DNA from 4 places in the Serpentinimonas maccroryi genome. Region 2 is predicted to be linked to each of the others. Evidence: predicted binding sites of a transcription regulator. Region 2 holds the regulator's gene; each other region holds the start of a gene.

Region 1 (5,288 bases), 760 kb from region 2:
CAAAGCCGGCAAGGGCGCGTTCCTGATTTACCAGGAATCGAGCCTGGTGATCCGCGCCATCCGCGACTATTTCAACAGCCAGATCGGTGAAATCCTGATCGACACCGACGACATCTACGAGCAAGCGCACCAGTTCATGAGCCACGTGATGCCCGAACATGGGCATCGGGTGAAGCGCTACCGCGACGACGCGCCGCTGTTTTCGCGCTTCCAGATCGAGCACCAGATCGAAACCGCTTACAGCCGCACGGTGCAACTGCCCAGCGGCGGCGCGATCGTGATCGACCAGACCGAAGCGCTGGTGGCGGTGGACGTGAACTCGGCGCGCTCCATCAAGGGCGGCGACATCGAGGAAACCGCGTTGCGCACCAACCTCGAGGCCGCCGACGAAGTGGCGCGCCAAGCCCGGCTGCGCGATTTGGGCGGCCTGCTGGTGATCGACTTCATCGACATGGAAGAATCGCGCAACCGGCGCGATGTAGAAAACCGCCTGCGCGATGCGCTGCGCCAAGACCGCGCCCGGGTGCAGTTCAGCGCCATCAGCAAATTTGGCCTGCTCGAAATGAGCCGCCAGCGCCTGCGCCCCACCTTGGCCGAAGGGGCCTCCATCCCCTGCCCGCGCTGCGGCGGCTCGGGCCACATCCGCGACACCGAGAGCTCGGCGCTGCAAATTTTGCGCGTGATCCAAGAAGAATCGCTCAAAGACGGCACCGCCGCCGTGTTCGTGCAGGTGCCGGTTGAAGTGGCAAGCTTTTTGCTCAACGAAAAACGCACCGAGATCACCAAGATCGAGCTGCGCCAGCGCATCAACGTGCTGCTGGTGCCCAACAAATCGCTCGACACCCCACACTACAAGCTCGAACGCCTCAAGCACGACGACCCGCGCCTCGACAAGCTCGACGCCAGCTACCGGCTGGCCGAAGAAATCGACGACGTGGCCACCGTGACCCGGCGCAGCCACGAGCGCGCCAACAAGCAAGAGCCGCTGATCAAGGGCGTGCTGCCCGACGGCCCGGCCCCGCAAGTGGCGGCCAAGGCCAGCCCAGGCGCTGGCGCAACCGGTGCGGCTGCGGTGGTGCCTCAGGCACCCACTGCGACACCAACCACCGCAGCCAGCGCGGGCGCAGCTGCGCACGGCGTGCCGGCCGCCGCCTCGAGCGGCTTCATGGCGTGGTTCAAGCGCTTGCTGGGCTTGGCACCGGCACCCGAGGCTGCGCCTGCAGCAGCACCGGCTGCCAGGCGCGCCGCAACGGCCGGCCCTGCTGCCACCAAGGCCGAGTCGCCACGCGGTCCACGCGGCGGCAGCGGCCGCGGTCGTGGCGGAGAACGCGGTGAACGCAGCGAGCGCGGGGAGCGTGTTGAACGCAGCAACCGCGCCGAAGGCGCTGCCGAAGCCGGTGCACGCACGGGCGAAGGCCGCCGCGGCGAGCGCACCGAGCGCCCCAGCCGCAACGAAGGGCGTACCGAAGGCCGCATCGAGGGCACAACAGAAGGCCGCGCCGAGCGCGGTGGCGCGCGCACCGAAGCCGGTGAGCGGCCCGAGCGCAGCGAAACCCGCCGCCCCAACCGCTCGGAGCGCGGCGAACGCGGCGAGCGGCCCGAGCGCGAGGGACGCCCTGAAAATACCAGCACCGAAGCCCAGCTGCCCAGCGCCACCGGCGAGGCCGACGGCCAAGCCAGCGCCAGCGCACCCGCCGATAACGTGCGGCGCGAGCGCAGCCGGGGCGGACGCGGCGAGGGCCGGCGCAGCGCCGCCGCGGCCGACACCAGCGCAGCCGTGGCGGACCCAACCGACGCCGACACCAGCGCCCAGCCGGCCTTGGCCGATGGCGCTGTAGCCCCAGAAAACGGCTCCAGCCAGCCAGCGGGCGAACGCGAGAACGAAGGCACGGGCGGGCGCCGCCGCAGCCGCGACCGCTTCGGCCGCGACCGGCGCGAACGCGCCAGCACCACCGAAGGCACCGAGGGCAGCGACGGCACCGAGACCAGCGAAGGTGGCACGGGGTACGCCACGCCCCTTGCAACGGCCGCCGCAGCCACCGCCAGCAACGCAGCTGCTGAACCCAGCGAGCAAGAGGATGCCACCCCGGCACGCTCGTACTTCAGCCGAGCCAGCAGCCAGCCCGCGCCCGCCGCGCCCACCTCAAGCCCCACTGCCGCTTCCAACGCAACGGCAAAGGCTGATGCAGCGACCGCTCAGCAGACCGATGCAGCAAGGAGCCAAAGCCAAGTACCGACCCCGACAGCGGCCACCGCACCTGCAGCACCAGCCCCGGCACCAGCTCCGGCTCCTGCCGCAGCCAGCGCGCCCTTCGTGCTGCCACTGCCCGAGCTCGAGGCGCTGGCCGTCCAAGCCGGTCTGCAATGGGTGCAGTCCGACCCGGCCCGCATCGAGCAGGCCCGCGCCGCCAGCGCCGCTCTGGTGCCGACGCCGCAGCTGCCGCGCCAGCCCAAACCGGTGCAACTGCCCGACGACGGCCCGCTGGTGCTGGTCGAAACCCGCCGCGACCTGCGCCAACTGGTGCTGCCACACGAAGGGTGAGGGTTACCCCCACGCTTGGCGCTTTCTGAACTTAATCCGGCTGCAGGACTCAGGCATTTGATGCGATTCAAGGCCTGTGCCATCAGCCGGCGCTATCCTGCAAAGCTATGAACACCGCCACCCTAGAGCCCACCACCAGCCCAGCAACCCCCACGGCGCCCGCACGCGAGTTCCCGCCCGTGCCCGATCTGCAGTGGTCCGAGGCGCTGCAAACGGGCGATGCGCGCATGGACGCCACGCACCAAGAAATGGTGGAGATGCTGGCGCGCCTGCGCGCCCTGCCGCCTGAGCAGCAGCTCGAACCCTACCGCGCACTGCTCGCGCACACCACCGAGCACTTCGCCCAAGAAGACCGCTGGATGCTGGCCAGCGGCTTCACCGCCGACAACTGCCACAGCCTGCAGCACAAAAGCGTGCTCGACACCCTCATCGCCGTCGAAGCGCACTTCCACCAAGGCGACCGCAGCATCATCACCCGCATGGCCGAGGCGCTGGTCGAGTGGCTGCCCCTGCACGCGCAGAGCATGGACGCCGGGCTGGCGCAGCACCTGCAAGCGCTGCAATTCGACACCCAAACCGAAACCCTGCCCGACCCCTCCCGGGTGCGCCCGGCGAGCATGAGCGGTTGCGGCAGCATCAGCTGCAGCTAAGCCCCATGACCGAGCGCAAACCCACCAGCCCCCTGACCGAGGTCCTGATCGCGGTCATCGTGCCGTCGATCATCCTGATGCAGCTCAGCGGCCCCGAAGACCTCGGGCCCGTCAACGCGCTGCTGTTGGCGCTGGCTTTTCCGCTCGGTTGGGGCGCGCGCGACCTGTGGCTGCAAAGCCGCATCAACCCCTTTGCCGTGCTGGGCTTGGTCAGCATCGGGCTCACCGGCGGCATCGGGCTGCTCGAGCTCGACGCCTTCTGGCTGGCCGTGAAAGAGGCCGCCATCCCCGGCCTGATCGGTTTGGTGGTCATCGGCTCCACCTGGACCCGCTACCCGCTCATCCGCACCGTGCTCTACCACCCGCGGCTGATCGATGTCGAGCGCGTGCAGGCGCAGTTGCAGCTGCGCGGTGCCCAAGCCGAATTTGAAGCCCGCCTGCTGCGCGCCACCTGGATGCTGGGCGCCACCTTCTTCTTTTCGGCCACCATGAACTTCATTCTGGCGCGCTGGATCGTGGTCAGCCCGGCCGGCACCACCGCCTTCAACGAAGAGCTCGGGCGCCTCACGCTCCTGAGCTACCCCATGATCGCCATCCCGGCCACGCTGATGATGCTGCTCGTGCTCTACTACATCGGGCGCGCCATCCACCAGCTCACCGGGCTCAAGCTGACCGAGTGCCTGCACACGGCGCAGTAAGCCACCCAAGTAAGCCCTCCAGCGCGACAGCAGCGCCATATTTCACGCCCCAGCAGCCGCTTTTCAATCGCCTAGGGCGGCCTTTGCTGCCCCCGGGCGCTACCATGCGGGATCACTCACAGGAGACCCGCCCATGACCGTCATCACCTGCGTCGAAGACCTGCGCCGCTTGGCCCAAAAGCGCGTGCCACGCATGTTTTACGACTACGCCGACAGCGGCTCGTGGACCGAAAGCACCTACCGCGCCAACGAGGCCGACTTCGTGCCCATCAAGCTGCGCCAGCGCGTGGCGGTCAACATGGAGGGCCGCAGCACCCGCAGCACCCTGATCGGCCAGGAGGTGGCGATGCCGGTCGCGCTCGCCCCCACCGGCCTGACCGGCATGCAGCACGCCGACGGCGAAATCCTCGCCGCCCGCGCCGCGCGCGCCTTCGGCGTGCCGTTCACGCTCTCGACCATGAGCATCTGCTCGATCGAAGACGTGGCCGAGCACGCCGGGCCTGGTTTCTGGTTTCAGCTCTACGTGATGCGCGACCGCGACTTCATCGAGCGCCTGATAGACCGCGCCAAGGCCGCCGGCTGCTCGGCGCTGGTGCTCACGCTGGATTTGCAAATTCTGGGCCAGCGCCACAAAGACCTCAAAAACGGCCTCTCGGCCCCGCCCAAACCCACCGTGGCCAGCGTGCTCGACCTGCTCAGCAAACCGCGCTGGTGTCTGGGCATGGCGGGCACCAAACGGCGCCAATTTGGCAACATCGTCGGCCACGTCAAGGGCGTGAGCGATATGTCGCAGCTCAGCGCCTGGACGGCGCAGCAGTTTGACCCCGGCCTGAGCTGGGCCGACGTCGAGTGGGTGAAGCAGCGCTGGGGCGGCAAACTGATCCTCAAGGGCATACAAGACGAAGCCGATGCCCGGCTGGCGGTGCAATCGGGGGCCGACGCGCTGATCGTGAGCAACCACGGCGGGCGCCAGCTCGACGGCGCCGAGAGCAGCATCCACGCCCTGCCCAAGATCGTAGCGGCCGTGGGCTCGCAGATCGAGGTGCACATGGACGGCGGCATCCGCAGCGGCCAAGACGTGCTCAAAGCGCGCGCATTGGGCGCTCGTGGCACCTACATCGGCCGCGCCTTCCTCTATGGCTTGGGGGCCCAAGGCCAAGCCGGCGTGAGCAAGGTGCTGGAGCTGATCCAGAAAGAGCTGGAGATCAGCATGGCCTTTACGGGCCACACCGACATCGACACCGTGGACCGCTCCATCCTGCTGCCCGGCACCTACCCGGTGGCTTGAGCCGGTTTAGGCGATCGCGGCTTCGTCGGTGCGGGTGCCGCCGCGGTTGTCGGTCCAGCGCACCGCCACCCGGTCGCCCTTGGCGGCGCCCCGGAAGCGAAACGTAAGCA
Region 2 (5,288 bases):
GCTTGGTTGAAGATCTCGAGCGAGATCGAGAGCATGGCCAACTTGTCGGCTGCCGGTGGCAGTTCGGCGGCCACGATGCGCCGCTGCGGCTTGAAGCGTGCCGGCAAATGCGCGTAGGCGTAGAGCGCAATGCGGTCTGGGCGCAGCTCGCGCACGCGCTCCAGCGTGTGGCGAAACGACTCGGGCGTTTGCTGCGGCAGGCCGTAGATCAGATCGACGTTGACGGATTCGAAGCCGATGCGCCGCGACGCCGCCACCAAGTCGAACACCTGCTCGGCGGGCTGGATGCGGTGCACGGCCTTTTGCACCGTGGGGTCAAAATCCTGCACGCCAAAACTCAGGCGGTTGAAACCCAGGCGGTGCAGGTGCTCCAGCCGCGCAGGGGTCACGGTGCGCGGATCGACCTCGATCGAATACTCGCCCCCCGGCACCAGCTTGAAGTGGCGCTGCACCATCGCCACCAGATCGCTGAGCTCCTCGTCCGACATGAAGGTCGGGGTGCCGCCGCCGAGGTGCATCTGCGACACGCTGTGGCCCGAGCCCAGATGGCGGCACTGCAACTCGAGCTCGCGCGTGAGGTAGCGCAGGTACTCGGCCGACTTGCTGTGGTGCTTGGTGATGACCTTGTTGCACGCGCAGTAGTAGCACAGCGAATCGCAAAACGGGATGTGGACATAGATCGACAGTGGCAAGGCCAGCGAGCCGGCATGGCGCTGGCGCAAAGCCTGCACATAGTCTTGCTCGCCAAAGGCTTCGACGAAGCGGTCGGCGGTCGGGTATGAGGTGTAACGGGGGCCGGGCACGTCAAAACGCCGCAGCAACCCCTCGTCGATGACAGGTTTCACTAAAATTTCTCCTGGTGCGAGAATATGCACCGAACATCCCCCCTCACCCTTGACCTGAGTCAAGTCGAGCCCATTTTTTGTTTTCTTTGACGCGCGCCCCACACGGCAGCACATGGGTTAAGCTTCGCGCACTATTTGGCCGCGCTTACATGGATATTCAGAGCATCAAAGTCGCCTGTTCAGGCTGCAATCTGCGCGAGTTGTGCTTGCCTATGGGGCTCAAACCGCAAGAGCTGGAGCATCTCGATCAGATCATATCGAATCGGCGCCGCATCAAACGCGGAGCGTCCCTGTTCAGCGCGGGCGAAGCCTTCACCGCACTGTACGCGGTGCGCTCGGGTTTTTTCAAGACCTGCATCACCAGCGCCGACGGGCGCGACCAAGTCACCGGTTTTCAGATGATGGGCGAGATCATCGGCATGGACGGCATCGTGCACGACCAGCACGCCTGCGACGCGATCGCGCTCGAAGACGCCGAGGTCTGTGTGCTGCCCTTTGACCGCATCGAGCAACTGTCGCGCGAGTTCAGCGCCTTGCAGCACCATGTGCACAAGATCATGAGCCGCGAGATCGTGCGCGACCAGGGCGTGATGCTGCTGCTGGGCACCATGCGCGCCGAGGAGCGGCTGGCGGCCTTTTTGCTCAATTTGGTGCAGCGGCTGCACGCGCGCGGGTTTTCGCAGTCTGAACTGGTGCTGCGCATGACGCGCGAAGAGATCGGCAGCTACCTGGGCATGAAGCTCGAGACCGTGAGCCGCACCTTTTCGCGCTTCATGGAAGACGGCATCATCGACGTGCGCCAGCGCTACGTGCTGATCAAAGACACGCAGGCGCTGGAGCGGCTGGTGAACCCGCCGATGCGCAACTAGGGGCCTAGGCTCTGCTCGTGTGCCACGAGGCGCCGCTTTGCAGGGCACCCTACTGCCGTGGCGGCGGGACCTCGGGGCTGGCAGCGTGGTTGCGCGCTTCGCGTGCCGGGCGCAGGCTAGCCAAGTAGGTGGCGCGCTGTTCGGGCGTCATCATCTGCAAACGGCGTTGATCAGCTGGCACCATGGGCGCATTGCGGTCCAGCACCGGGTCGCGGTTTTTGACGGCGGTGACGACCAAGGCGAGCGACAGCGCAATCGATGCAGCCGGCAGACCAAACACCAACCACGTGTAAGGCTCACGGTACCAAGGGGCAGGCTTGGTCGGGGCTGGGGCGGCTTGGGCAGTGCTCATGGTATTTGAGTGTAGGTCTGGAGGCTAAAAGTTCAGGCGCAGGCACAAAAAACCTGTGTGGCTGCAACGGTGTTCATTGACGCGGCATCATAAAGACCGAGTCTTGGCGCACCGTCATGGGTTCGGCACCCAAAGATTGCACCTCGAAGTGGATCGGGTGCATGCCCGGCGCGCTGCTGCCCGGCGGCACACGAACCGTCACCGCCAGCGCCCGCGCACCCGTAGGCGCGAGGGAGAATTCGGTCTCGGAGATCACTTGCAAACCCGGCAAACCGTGCACCACCAGACGCAAGGGTTGCTCTTGCTCGGTGGCGTTGAGCATGCGCAGCGTGTAAACGTTTTCCACGTAGCCTTGTTGCACCACACGCGACAAAATGGTCGAGTCGCGGATGACGTCGAGCTTGAGCGGTGTGCGCAGGTACAAACTGGTGAACAGCGCCACGGTGATGAGCAGCAAAATGGCACCGTAGGCCAAAACCCGCGGCCGCAGCACGCGGCGCCACATCTGGGCCGAGGTCCAGCCCTGCTCGAGCCCGTTTTGCGTGGTGAAGCGCACCAAGCCCTTGGGGTAACCGACCTTGTCCATGACTTGATCGCAGACGTCGGCGCAGGAGCCGCAACCTATGCATTCGTACTGCAAGCCCTTGCGGATGTCGATGCCGGTGGGGCAAACCTGAACGCAGAGCGAACAATCGACGCACGAGCCCAATTTGAGCAGCGACAGATCGGCTTGGCGCGAGCGGCGGCCACGCGGCTCACCGCGCTGCGCATCGTAGGTCACGACCAGGGTGTCGCGGTCGAACATCGCGCTCTGGAAACGCGCGTAGGGGCACATGTGCTTGCACACCAGTTCGCGCATGTAGCCGGCGTTGCCGTAGGTGGCAAAGCCATAAAACAAAATCCAGAAGCTTTGCCAAGGCCCGAGCTCGGCCTGCCAGACCGCCAGCCAGAGCTGTTCGATGGGGGTGAAGTAACCCACAAAGGTAAAGCCGGTCCACAAGCCAAAGGCGATCCATAGCAGTTGCTTGAGGGTTTTTTTGCCGTATTTCTCCAGCGTATGGCCGGATTGATCGAGCCGCATGCGGGCCGTGCGGTCGCCTTCGACCAGCTTTTCCATCCACAGATAAATTTCGGTGTAAACCGTCTGCGGGCAAGCAAAACCGCACCACAGGCGTCCGGCCACGGCCGTAAACAGGAACAAGGCCAGGGCCGAGATCACCAGCAGACCGGTGAGGTAAATCAGGTCGTGCGGGTAGAGCACGAGGTTGAAGAGGTAGAAACGCCGCTCTTCGAGGTCAAACAAAACAGCCTGCCGGTTATTCCATTGCAACCAGGGCAGGCCATAAAAAACGATCTGTGTCAGCCAGACCATGGCCCAGCGCCAGTTGGTAAAGAACCCCGCGACGGAACGTGGGTAGATCTTTTGCCGATCGGCGTAGAGCGATATCTCGATTTCGTCTGGTCTGGCGGCTGAGTTGCCGCCATCCGGTTGGGTGCTATTTGACAATTGAGGAACGACGCCGAATCGGTTTTATTGCGGAGGGTTGGATTTGGCCCACACGTAGCCGGTCAACACATGAATCTGCTGCTCGGACAGCAACACGTTTTGCGGCGGCATGACGTTCATGATACCTTCGTTGATGCTGCGCACCACGGCATCGACCCCAAAACCATGCAGCCAGATGTCGTCGGTCAGGTTGGGGGCACCGATCAGATAGTTGCCCTTGCCTTCGGCGCCGTGGCAGGCGATGCAGGTGGCAAAGTTGGCCTTGCCGGCGGCTGCCCGCACGCTGTCGTGCGGCGCGCCCGAGAGGCTCAACACGTAGTGCGCCACGTTGAGCACGTCTTCGGGCGAACCCACGGCTTCGGCCAAGGGCGGCATGACCGCTACCCGACCTTGGGTGATCGAGACTTTGATGGCCTCGGGGTCGCCACCCCAAATCCAGTCTTTGTCGGTCAGATTGGGGAAGGTCAGGCTGCCGCGGGCGTCGGCGGCGTGGCAGACGGCGCAGTTGTTCATGAACAGGCTTTCGCCGATCTGCATCGCAACCGGGTCAGCGGCCAGCTGTTGCACCGACATCTGCGCGAAGGCCTCGAACTTGGGCGCCACCCTCGCCTCGTTGGCTGCGCGCTCGGCCTGGTACTGCCCCACCGAACTCCAGTTGAGCAAACCGGGAAACTTGCCAAACATCGGGTACAGCAGGCCATAGACCAAGGCGAAGACCACGGTGATGATGAACATCCAGACCCACCACTTGGGCAGCGGATTGTCTTTTTCGATGATGTCCTCGTCCCAGACGTGGCCGGTGGTGTTGTCTTTGGTCGGGGTAACCTTGACCCGACTGGCGTACCAGAGCAGGCCCAAGCAGGCCAAGATGCTGATGAGGGTCAGCCCAGCAACGTAGTAATGCCAGAAATAGCTTGTGAAGTCGCTCATGATGTTTCTCTTGTGAGTGAGTGCGCGGCTTAATCTTCTTTGAAGGGCAGTTGGGCGGCGTCATCGAAACGGCCCTTGTTGTGCCTGGACCACGCCCACCAGACGATGCCCAAAAACACCACCAAACTGACCACGGTCACTATGCTGCGGTAATCGTTGATATCCATGCTCGCCGCTCCTGGCCGCCTCAGCGAACCGAAGTACCCAGAACCTGCAAATAGGCAATCAGAGCATCCATCTCAGTCTTGCCCCGCACCGCGTCGGCGGCGCCTGCCACCTCTTCGTCGGTGTAGGGGTGCCCGAGCAGCTGCAATACCCGTAAGCGCGCTGGCATGGCGTCGGCGTTGACCATGCGGTCGGCCAGCCAAGGGTAGGCGGGCATGTTGGAGTAGGGGCGCAGCGAGCGCGGATCCATCAGGTGCTGGCGGTGCCATTCGTCGGAATAGCGACCACCGATGCGGTGCAGATCGGGGCCGGTGCGCTTGGAGCCCCACTGGAACGGCCGGTCATAGACGAACTCACCGGCGAGCGAGAAGTGGCCGTAGCGCATGGTCTCGGCATGGAAGGGGCGAATCATCTGCGAGTGGCAAACGAAGCAGCCCTCGCGGATGTACACATCTTTACCCGCCAGCTGCAGCGCGGTGTGGGGCTTGAGGCCCTCGACCGGCTGCGTGGTCGATTTCTTGAAGAACAGCGGCACGATTTCAACCAGACCGCCGATGGAGATCACCAGCAGGATGAGCACGATCATCAGGAAGCTGTTGGTCTCGACCTTCTGGTGCGAC
Region 3 (5,288 bases), 1.3 Mb from region 2:
CAGGGCATGTGCGGGGTGGGCACACCCAAATGGTAGCCTTGGGCGTAGTCCATGCCCATGGCGCGCAATGCCTGCCACAAGGGCTCGGACTCGACGAACTCGGCCACCACTTGGATGCCGATGTCTTGGCACAGGTGGGTGAGGTTGCGCACCAACGAGTGGTCGATGCGCGAGTTGAGGATGTTGCTCACAAAGGCGCCGTCGATCTTGACAAAATCAAAGCTCAGCTCGCGCAGATAGTGAAACGAGTTGTAGCCACTGCCAAAATCGTCGAGCGCAAACAAAAACCCCTTTTCACGCAGTGTCGTCAGAAAGCTGCGCGTGTGCGTCATGTCGCCGATGGCATCGCGCTCGAGCAACTCGAACACCAGGGTGCTGGGCGGTATCTGCAGCTCGGCGCACAGCTGCTCGGCGTAGCCGACCACCCCGCGCCCCTGCAGCTCCTGCACCGACAGGTTGATGAACAGTTTGACTGGCGCTTTGCCTGCCAGCATGCGCTGTTTCAAGGCGTGCAGCGCGTGGCCGACCACGGCGCGGTCCAGCTCGCGCCCCATGCCGTATTTTTCGATGGTTTCAATAAAGGCCCCGGCCGAGATGGTCTGGCCATCGGGCTCGTGCAGGCGCGCCAGCGTTTCGTAGGCGTACAACTCGCCGCTGCCGGAATAAATCGGTTGGAAAAACGGCCGCACCCGGTCTTCTTTCAGTGCCAGCCGCAGCTTTTCCACCAGATCGCGCGTCAAGCGGTTGTGGCGCACCTGCGCGCCCACGGCCTGCATGGTGCCGACGCCATCCTTGCCCTGGGCCTTGGCGCGGTACAGGCCCATGTCCACGCCAGCCATCAAATCGGACACGGTGTCGGCATCGTGGGGAAAGGTCACGACCCCGACCGAGGTTGTGACGTGAAAGCCCTTGCCGTCGGGCGCCGTGTAGCTGATGCCCTTGAGCCGTTCGCGCAGTTTTTCTGCCGCCACTTGGGCGCCGGCGGCCCCGGTTTCGGTCAGCATCAGGATGAACTCATCACCGCCCAAGCGCGCGGTCAAGTCGCCCTTGCGGGTCTCGAGCAGCAGGCATTCGGCGATGCGGCGCAGCACCTGGTCGCCGCAAGGGTGGCCCCAAGTGTCGTTGACGTCTTTGAAGTCGTCCAAATCCAGCATCAGGAGCGAGAACTCGTGCCGGTGGCGCGTCGAGCGCCCGACCTCGTAATCGAGCATTTCGCCGAAATAGCGCCGGTTGTGCAAGCCGGTCAGCGGGTCGTGGGTCGAGTAGTACTCCAGCTCCGACAGGGTGCGCCCGAGCGCCTTGCTCGAACCCACCACCATCACCATCACCGCCAGAATCGAGCGGATGATGGCGATCTCCTGTGGCTCGGGGTGGTGGGCGCTGGCATAGGCCACCCCGAGCAGGCCCGCGAGGTTGAGGTTGTGGATTTCGGGCACAGCCACCGTGATCATCTCGACGTCGTCGATCGGTTTTTGTGGCTCCATCGGCTCAATCTCGAACTCCTCGATATCGACGGCACTGTCGGATGGCAAGCGCAATTCGTGCAGCATCTGCCGGGTCAGGCGCTCACGCGCCAACTGCTTGTTCTCGGCGCTCGGGTTGCCCACGTAGTAGAGGTTAAGCGACAGCCCGTGCCCCTCGCTAAAGGCGATGAAGAAAAACTGAAACGGAAAGATGCGCTGGAAACTGCACAAGATGTTTTGCACGAACAGCTTCCACTGGGTCACGTTTTCGTGCGAGAGGATGATCTGCTCCAGCACCGCACTCTGGCGCTCGAGCAGGTCTTTTTGCACCAGGGTCCCGGACAGCTTTTGCGCCGTGTCGTCAAAGCGCAGCAAAATGCTGAGCAAGTCGCTGCGGTTGTCGGCGCCGCGCCTTTGCCGCGCCTGCACCAGCAGCGGCAGCGCCGCCTCGAGGTTGCGGCAGCGTTGCAAGGCCTGCTCGAGCCCGGCCAGCAAGGGGCCCCGGCTGGCCTCTGGCATGTCGATCGGCTCCAGTGCTGCCAAGGTCTGGCGCAGATTGAGCATCACGTCGCTCTGCACCCCAGCGACCATCTGCGAGATCGCGTTGCTCAGGGCTTGGGTGCGCATCTGGCCTTCGAGCAAGGAGGCAAAGCGCTGCAACACATACAACCGCAGCTCCGCAATGCTGGCCGGCTGCGGTGGCGGCGCGGCCGCGTTCACAGCTCGACCTCGGCCAAGATTTCGGGCAACAGATCCATGCCGCATTGCAGTTGCTCGAACCAGTCGAGAAAAGCCGGGACGGCGGCACCGCGATAAATCGGGCCGTGCTGGGGCGCCAACATGTGGATGTCGAGCTGGCGCACGCGCTGCACCCAAGAACGGGCGGCGCGGTTGCCGCACATGTAGCGGCGGTGAAAACCGACGATGTGCGGCAGATGGGCGGCGAAATCATCGACAAAGGGTACGTCGTCGTCGTTGGGCATCATGGCGGCGCCGATGTCACCGCTGAACAAGACCTTGGCCAGCGGGTCATAGACGTTGATCTGGCCTTCGGAGTGCAGAAAATGCGCCGGCACCAGCTCGAGCTCAAAGCCCGGCGCCAGCGTCAGCGACATGCCCGTGTCTGGCACGCCGATGAAGCGCCCCATCTCCTCGATGCCGTAATGCGGCACGAAGCGGGTCCAGATGCGCGAGATGTACACCGGGGCCGTGGTCAATTCGAGCCACGTGGCGATCCCGCCCACGATGTCCGGGTCTTGGTGCGATAGGATGATGGCCTTGATCTGGTCCGGCGCGCCGTAGCGCAGCAGCTCGGTGAGCACGCGCGGCATGACGCCAAAGCCACCCGGGTCCAGCAACGCGCCGGCGTTGCCGTGCTGCACTAGGTATTGGTTCGAGCGCACACCGTCTTCTTGCCCCGGATCGCTCTCGTTGAGCAAAATGAAGCGGTGGTCGTGTTTGTCGTACAGTTCGATGTTGTGCATACGCTACCCAACGGCCTTGTTTTGAACAAAATGCGGCTTAATCCAGCCAAGACCCGCGCAGTATAGCCAGCGGCCACAAGCATTTCTTACGCTTGCCTTCCATTTTGACTTCTATCCATGCATCACCCATGACCCACGTCCCCGCCCACGTCCGGCCCGCCACCCTAGACCACACCCGCATCGACGACCTGCGCATCGCCGCCGTGCGCCCGCTGATCACGCCGGCGCTGCTGCAAGAGTGGCTGCCGTTGCCCGAGGCCAGCGCGACCTTGGTCGAGCGCAGCCGCGCGGCCATCGCGCGCCTGCTGCATGGGCACGACGACCGGCTGTTGGTGATCGTGGGCCCGTGCTCGATCCACGACCACGAGCAGGCGCTCGAATACGCGCGCCTGCTGCAGGCCCAGGCGGCGGCGCTGGAAGGCGAGTTGCTGCTGGTGATGCGGGTTTATTTCGAAAAACCGCGCACCACCGTGGGCTGGAAGGGCTACATCAACGACCCGCACCTCGACGGCAGTTTTGCCATCAACGAAGGGCTGGAGCGCGCGCGCCAGTTGCTGCTCGACATCCTGGCGCTCGGGCTGCCAGTGGGCACCGAGTTCCTCGATCTGCTCTCACCGCAGTTCATCAGCGATTTGGTGACTTGGTGCGCGATCGGCGCGCGCACGACCGAGAGCCAGAGCCACCGCCAGCTCGCCAGCGGCCTGAGCTGCCCGGTGGGCTTCAAGAACGGCACCGACGGCGGGGTGCAAGTGGCGGTCGATGCGCTGCAGGCCGCCGCCGCCGCGCACGCCTTCATGGGCATGACCAAGATGGGACTAGCGGCGATCTTCGAGACCCGTGGCAACGCCGACTGCCACATCATTTTGCGCGGCGGCCCCCAGCCCAACTACAGCGCCGCCGACGTGGCCGCTGCCTGCGGGCGCCTGCGCGCCGCCGGCCTGCGCGAGCAACTGATGATCGACTGCTCGCACGCCAACAGCCGTAAACAGCCGCAGCGCCAGCTCGAGGTCGGTGCCGACGTGGCGGCGCAAATCAGCGCCGGCGAGCGGCGCATCATGGGTCTGATGATCGAGAGCCACCTGCACGAAGGGCGGCAAGACATCGTGCCCGGGCAAGCGCTGCGCCACGGCGTCTCGCTCACCGACGCCTGCCTGGGGTTTGAGCACACCGTGCCGCTGCTGCACGAACTGGCCGTCGCCGTGCGCCAGCGCCGCACACGCAGCGGCGGCTGATCACAGGCCTTCCTCAAGGCCGCCCTCTTCCGGGTTTTCTTGCTGCCCTGCTGCGCGTGGCTGCGGCTTGGGCACCACGCGGCAGGCCAAACCGGTGTCAAAGCCGCGCCCGAGCAAAAAACGAATCTGGCGCGCACGCTCGGCGGCGTCGCGTGCAGGCTGGCCAAACTTTTTTTGCCACACCTGCTGCGCCCGCTCGGCCTCGGTCGCGGCCAGCACGGCGGTGGCGCGCTCCACCTGCCCCGCATCCACCCCACGCTGGCGCAGCTCGGCGCGGATGCGCGCCACCCCTTGGCGCTCGGCGCGGTTGCGGCTCAAGGCCTCGGCAAAGCGCGCATCGCTCAGCCAACCCTGCGCCTGCAGCTCGTCGAGCAGTACCTCCAGCGCGGCCGGCGCTTGCTCCGCGTCGGCGTAGGGCCGCAATTTGCGCGCCAGCTCGAGGCGGCTGTGCTCGCGCTGCGCCAGCGCACGCAGCGCCCGCGCCTTCAGGGACATCGCCACCACGGGGCCGGCCTTGCAACGCCTGCTTCAGGCCAACCGATCAGTCGGCCTCGAACGGTACCTCGCCGGTCGGCACCGACTCACGCTCCGGCACCGCCAGCAGCGCGCGAATTTTGTTTTCGATCTCGCGCGCCAGCGCCGGGTTCTCGCGCAAAAACTCGCGCGAGTTCTCGCGCCCTTGGCCGATTTTTTCGCCGCCGTAAGCGTACCAAGCCCCGGACTTGTCCACCACTTTGTGCAGCACCCCGAGGTCCACGATCTCGCCCAGGCGGCTGATGCCTTCGCCGTACAGAATGTCGAACTCGGCCGTTTTGAAGGGCGGCGCCACCTTGTTTTTCACCACCTTGACCTTGGTCTCGGAGCCGATCACCTCTTCGCCCTTCTTGATCGAGCCGGTGCGCCGGATGTCGAGCCGCACCGAGGCATAAAACTTGAGCGCGTTGCCGCCGGTGGTGGTCTCGGGGCTGCCGAACATGACGCCGATCTTCATCCGAATCTGGTTGATGAAAATCACCATGCAGTTGGTTTTCTTGATCGTGGCGGTGAGCTTGCGCAAAGCCTGGCTCATCAGCCGCGCCTGCAGCCCGGGCAGGCTGTCGCCCATGTCG
Region 4 (5,288 bases), 350 kb from region 2:
CGCATTGTCTGCAACAACGGCGCTGAGGGCGGGCAAGAGGTGCAGCACCTGCACGTGCACGTCATGGGTGGGCCGCGCCCTTGGCGCAAGGGTTGAGCAGCAGGGCTCCGACCGTCAGCGCATTCAGCTAAGATTTACACCGTGTGACCTTGTGGTCTGGGCTTGGTCGCCCCCGATCGGCGACAATAGCCGTTTGGGCCGGTGGTGAACCATCGGCCGGCCTTCTAATCAATCAAATCCGGGGCATTTTTTGGCCCCGACGCAGGAGTTTGCTATGGGTACCTTGTCGATTTGGCACTGGCTGATCGTTTTGCTGGTGGTGATCTTGGTGTTTGGCACCAAAAAGCTCAAAAACATCGGTTCCGACCTCGGTGGGGCCGTCAAAGGCTTCAAGGATGGCATGAAGCAGCAGCAGGCGGATGGGCCGGCCTCCGAAGACGGGGCAGGCGCTGCCGCCTCGACGACCACTGCGCAGGTCGGGCAGGCCCCGGCTGCAACCGACAAAAACACCATCGACGTCGAAGCCAAGACCAAGCTTTGATCAAAGCGCCGCGCCTGCCGTCGGCTTGGGGCTGCGGCCGGCTGCACTGAAAGCCCTGCATGCTGGATTTTGGAATTTCAGAGCTCGCCCTGATTGCGGTCGTGGCGTTGGTGGTCATCGGGCCCGAAAAGCTGCCCCGCGTGGCGCGCACCGTGGGCACCCTGCTGGGCAAGGCGCAGCGCTACGTGGCTGATGTCAAGGCCGAGGTCAACCGCTCGATGGACCTCGAAGAGCTGAAAAAAATGAAAGAATCGGTCGAGGGTGCGGCGCGCGAGGTGCAATCCGGCGTCGGCAGCTTCGAGAAAGATTGGATGGAGGCCACGGCGGGGCTCGAGGGCTCCGGTGCGCCTGAAGCATCCGAGACCACGCCGCGCATCGACCCCCACACCGCTTACTCGCTCGGGCACTCGGTCTATCCGCCGTTTTCGCGCCCCAAAAAGAGCTTCAGGTTGCGCCAGCAAGCGGTGCCCAAGTGGTACAAGGCGCGCACCGGCCAGCGCAGCTTCGTGCAGTCGGGCGCGGCGCGGGTGGCGCGCCACCGGCCCAAAACCTACCCAGTCGCCCCCAGCGCCATGACGCCCTCGCGTTGATCCCACTCGAGCACCCCATGGCAGACCCCACACCCAAGGCCGATGAGCTCGCCGGCACCGAGCAACCCTTCGTGCAGCACCTGGTCGAGTTGCGCGACCGCATCCTCTACGGCTTGGCCGGCGTGGTGCTGTGTGCCATCGGGCTGGCGATCTGGCCCGGACCGGGTGGCTTGATCGACTTCATCGCCGTTCCCATCCGCAACCACATGCCGCCCGACGCCAAGCTGATCGCCGTCGGCGTCTTCAGCCCGTTCTTTGTGCCGCTCAAGGTGTTGTTGATGTCGGCCATGATCGTCGCCTTGCCTTGGCTCATGTACCAGATGTGGGCCTTTGTGGCTCCGGGTTTGTACAGCCACGAAAAGCGCTTTGCCCTGCCGCTGATCTTCATCGGCAGCATGCTGGCCTACGTGGGCATCGCGTTCGTGCAGTTTTTTGTGCTCGACCAGATGTTCTTTTTCATCCAGGGCTTCACCCCGGACAGCGTCGCCGCCACGCCCGACATCGCCTCCTACGTGCAGGCGATTTTGTCGCTCTACTTGGCCTTTGGGCTGGCGTTTCAGGTGCCGGTGGTGGTCATGCTGCTGGTGCGCTTCAACCTCGCGACCATTCAGCAGCTCAAGGATTTTCGCGGCTACTTCATCGTCTTGGCCTTCGTCATCGCCGCCATCGTCACGCCGCCCGACGTGATCTCGCAACTGGCGCTGGCCATACCGATGTGCCTGCTGTATCAGGTGGGCATTTGGGGGGCAAGCTGGTTCAGCCGGTTCAGCCGGGCGCCCGAAGAACCCGAGGCGGCGGACAAAACTTGAACCAAGCGAGCGGTACTTAGAGCGCCGCAGCTAGCGCGCATTGTCCGGTGCATTCGAAGCGGGCGGTGGAGGGCGCCGCCCCGGCGTCACCTGCAGCGCCAGGCGCTCGCCCCGGCGCTCGATTTCCAACTGCGCCGGCTGCCCCGGGGGCAAGGCGGCCACCGCCGCCAGCAGGGCCGCGACATCGGGTACGGGCTGACCGGCCACGCTCAACACCACATCGCCGGGTCGAATCCCGGCCTGCGCCGCAGGGGCATCGCGCAGCACGCCGATGATGATCACGCCGCGCTGGTGCCGCAAGCCAAAGTGCTGCGCCAAGTCTGGCGTGATGGCTTGCGGCTCGACCCCGATCCAGCCGCGCGTCACCGCGCCGTCGCGCACAATCGCCTGGAGCACCTCGCGCGCGGTGGAGGTGGGGATGGCAAAACCGATGCCCATGAACCCGCCCGAGCGCGTGAAGATGGCGGTGTTGATGCCGATCAGGTGGCCTTGCACGTCGACCAGCGCGCCGCCCGAGTTGCCGGGGTTGATGGCGGCGTCGGTCTGGATGAAGTCCTCGAAGATGTTGATGCCCAGTTGCGTGCGCCCCAATGCGCTGACGATGCCACTGGTCACGGTCTGCCCGACGCCAAAGGGGTTGCCGATCGCCAGCACCGCATCGCCCACGCGCAGCGCGTCGGAGTCGCCCAGCACCGCCACCGGCAGCTCGGGCAGATCGATCTGCAGCACCGCCAAGTCGGTGTCGGGGTCGGTGCCCACCACCCGCGCCAGAGCCTGGCGGCCGTCGCTGAGTTGGATTTCGATTTCCTCGGCCCCGTCGATCACGTGGTGGTTGGTGAGCACGTGGCCGGCACTGCTGACGATCACCCCGGAGCCCAGCCCGGTTTGGGGCGAGCGCGGCGCCTGTTCGCCAAAAAAGAAGCGAAACCACGGGTCGTCGGCGTGCGGGTGGCGCTGTGGGGCCTGACGGGCGCTGATGCTCACCACCGCCGGCGCCGCCAGTTGGGCCGCAGCGCTCAGGCTGGCAGCGGCCACCGCTTCGCTGCGGGCCGCGCCGGGGGCGGCTTCGAGCAGCGGCACGGTGCGTAGCTGCGCCTGGCCCTGCAACCACTGCGGCTGCAAGGTGGCCACCACGAACCAAGCCGCCAGCAGCACGGTCACGGTTTGGGAAAACAACAGCCAGGTTTGTTTCATATTGGAATCGGTTTGTCTTTTGCGTACAGTTTGACCTGCGTCAAGGCGCCGGCGATCGAGCTGGCTTCCAATCGAAGCTGTCTGTTAATCCCGCATGAAAGGAGGGGTCATGGAGGCTTGGAATGAACTGTTCTCTACCACCTACGGTTTGCTTAGCATCGTCACCATCGTCGGTGTGATCGTCATGGCGGCGTGGTTTTACCGCTATTTTGTCACCAAGATGGACGAGTCGGAGCGCGAAGAAAAGCAGCGCCAAAAACAAAGCCCGCTGGGCCGCCCGTCTGGGCAGTCTTAAGCCCGTGCGCGGCTGGTGCGACAATCGGGCACCTTGTGTGTCCTAGCGGGTTGCGCCATGCTTACATCTTTAGCTCCCAGCGCTTGCGCTGCACCGGCCGTCGAGCGCAGCGTGTTGCTGCAGCGCCTCGACGCCACGCTGCAACCCGAGCGCTTTCAAGACTACGGCCCCAACGGCTTGCAGGTCGAGGGTCGGGCGCAGGTGCGCCATTTGGTGAGTGGCGTTACGGCCAGCCGCGAGTTGATTGAGCGCGCCATCGCGGCCGGGGCCGACGCCATTCTGGTGCATCACGGCCTGTTTTGGCGCGGCCAAAGCGCCTGCGTCACCGGCTGGATGAAGCAGCGGCTGGCGCTGCTGCTGGCGCACGACGTGAGCCTGCTGGCCTACCACCTGCCGCTCGACGCCCACCCCAGCTTGGGCAACAACGCCCAGTTGGCGCAGCGCTTGGGCTTTAGCCCCCTGGCCGACGGCTGGGGCCGCTTTGGCGAACAAGATCTGGGCTTTGTGGGCCACACCGATTGCCCCGACGCCCTTTCCTTGGCGGCACACGTGCAGCAGCAACTGGGGCGGCCCGTGACGCTCATCGACGCCGCCCCCGGTCGCCCCTTGCGCCGCATTGCGTGGTGCAGCGGCGGGGCGCAAAGTTATTTCGAGGCGGCCATCGCCGCCGGGGCCGATGCCTTTATCACCGGCGAACTGTCCGAGCCGCAAACCCACCTGGCGCGCGAGTGCGGGGTGGCCTATCTGGCATGCGGCCACCACGCCACCGAGCGTTACGGCGCCCCGGCGCTGGGGGCGGCCGTGGCGGCCGAGCTGGGCCTGACGCACCAGTTCATCGACATCGACAACCCGGCATGAACGCGCCGCGCCCCATCGCCATCAGCATGGGCGACCCGGCCGGTGTGGGGCCGGAGCTGATCGCTCAGGTGTTTCGCTTGCAGCCTAGCTGGTCCAGCCGCTGCGTGGTGGTGGCTGACTTGGCCGTGATGCGCCGCGCTGTGGCCCAAAGCGGTGGCCTGTTGCCGCTGGCCGTGCTGGAGCACTGGCAGCAGGCGGCCGATCTGCCACCGCGCTGTGTGCCGCTGCTGCCCTTGCCAGCCATGGCCGAACTGCCGCCCTTGGGCCAAGTGAGCGCTGCGGCCGGGCGCGCTGCGGCCAGCGCTGTCGAAGTGGCTACGGCGGCGGTGTTGAAAGGCGAAGCGGCGGCGCTGGTCACCGCCCCCATCCACAAAGGGGCGTGGCACGCCGCCGGCATCCACCACCCCGGCCACACCGAGATGCTGCAGGCGCTGGCGGCGGCGCATGTGGGCTGCACCGTGGAGCAGCTGCCGGTGCGCATGATGCTCTCCAACGCCGAGCTGCACACCGTGCTGGTGAGCGTGCACCTGCCCTTGCGCGCCGCCATTGACGCCGTGACCCACGCGCAGGTGTTGCAAACCCTGCAGCTCACGCACCGGCATTTTGTGCAGGTGCTGTCTCGCCCGCGGTGCCGCATCGCGGTGGCGGGCCTGAACCCACACGCGGGCGAGGGCGGGCTGTTTGGGCGCGAAGAGATCGAGCACATCGCGCCGGCCATCGCGGCCGCGCAGGCGGAGGGCATTGACGCCCAAGGCCCCTTTGCCCCCGACACCGTGTACATGCGCGCACGCCGTGGCGAGTTCGACGTGGTGCTGGCCATGTACCACGACCAAGGGCTGATCCCGGTCAAGTACCTGGGGCTGGAGCAGGGCATCAACACCACCTTGGGCTTGCCTTTTTTGCGCACCAGCCCAGACCACGGCACCGCCTTCGATTTGGCCGGCAATGGGAACGCCGACCCGTCCAGCCTGCTGGCCGCGCTGCGCGCCGCGCTGGCGCAC

What was found. Region 2 encodes FNR, which switches genes on or off when oxygen is low (the NO sensors DNR and NnrR bind a similar motif). Its sites were predicted from a motif close to TTGATNNNNATCAA; they were not measured.
Region 1: SMCB_RS02525 (bacteriohemerythrin) is a predicted target of FNR. The motif match lies at 2,600-2,613, and genes of this name have one in related genera.
Region 3: SMCB_RS11895 (oxygen-binding di-iron domain-containing protein) is a predicted target of FNR. The motif match lies at 3,052-3,065, and genes of this name have one in related genera.
Region 4: SMCB_RS07645 (DUF3149 domain-containing protein) is a predicted target of FNR. The motif match lies at 3,165-3,178, and genes of this name have one in related genera.

What each region holds. Positions count from the first base shown of each region.
Region 1 is NZ_AP014569.1:550,356-555,643, reverse strand. It holds gene SMCB_RS02530 (Rne/Rng family ribonuclease) at 1-2,542, shown strand, start outside; gene SMCB_RS02525 (bacteriohemerythrin) at 2,650-3,192, shown strand; gene SMCB_RS02520 (VC0807 family protein) at 3,198-3,890, shown strand; gene SMCB_RS02515 (alpha-hydroxy acid oxidase) at 4,024-5,178, shown strand; gene soxZ (thiosulfate oxidation carrier complex protein SoxZ) at 5,185-5,288, opposite strand, start outside.
Region 2 is NZ_AP014569.1:1,306,961-1,312,248, forward strand. It holds gene hemN (oxygen-independent coproporphyrinogen III oxidase) at 1-845, opposite strand, end outside; gene fnr (fumarate/nitrate reduction transcriptional regulator Fnr) at 995-1,714, shown strand; gene SMCB_RS06030 (hypothetical protein) at 1,764-2,066, opposite strand; gene ccoG (cytochrome c oxidase accessory protein CcoG) at 2,140-3,573, opposite strand; gene ccoP (cytochrome-c oxidase, cbb3-type subunit III) at 3,598-4,503, opposite strand; gene SMCB_RS06045 (CcoQ/FixQ family Cbb3-type cytochrome c oxidase assembly chaperone) at 4,533-4,670, opposite strand; gene ccoO (cytochrome-c oxidase, cbb3-type subunit II) at 4,691-5,288, opposite strand, start outside.
Region 3 is NZ_AP014569.1:2,596,903-2,602,190, reverse strand. It holds gene SMCB_RS11900 (putative bifunctional diguanylate cyclase/phosphodiesterase) at 1-2,183, opposite strand, end outside; gene SMCB_RS11895 (oxygen-binding di-iron domain-containing protein) at 2,180-2,947, opposite strand; gene SMCB_RS11890 (3-deoxy-7-phosphoheptulonate synthase) at 3,076-4,179, shown strand; gene recX (recombination regulator RecX) at 4,180-4,674, opposite strand; gene recA (recombinase RecA) at 4,721-5,288, opposite strand, start outside.
Region 4 is NZ_AP014569.1:1,657,609-1,662,896, reverse strand. It holds gene SMCB_RS07670 (histidine triad nucleotide-binding protein) at 1-96, shown strand, start outside; gene tatA (Sec-independent protein translocase subunit TatA) at 275-541, shown strand; gene tatB (Sec-independent protein translocase protein TatB) at 601-1,131, shown strand; gene tatC (twin-arginine translocase subunit TatC) at 1,149-1,940, shown strand; gene SMCB_RS07650 (S1C family serine protease) at 1,971-3,134, opposite strand; gene SMCB_RS07645 (DUF3149 domain-containing protein) at 3,244-3,429, shown strand; gene SMCB_RS07640 (Nif3-like dinuclear metal center hexameric protein) at 3,487-4,287, shown strand; gene pdxA (4-hydroxythreonine-4-phosphate dehydrogenase PdxA) at 4,284-5,288, shown strand, end outside.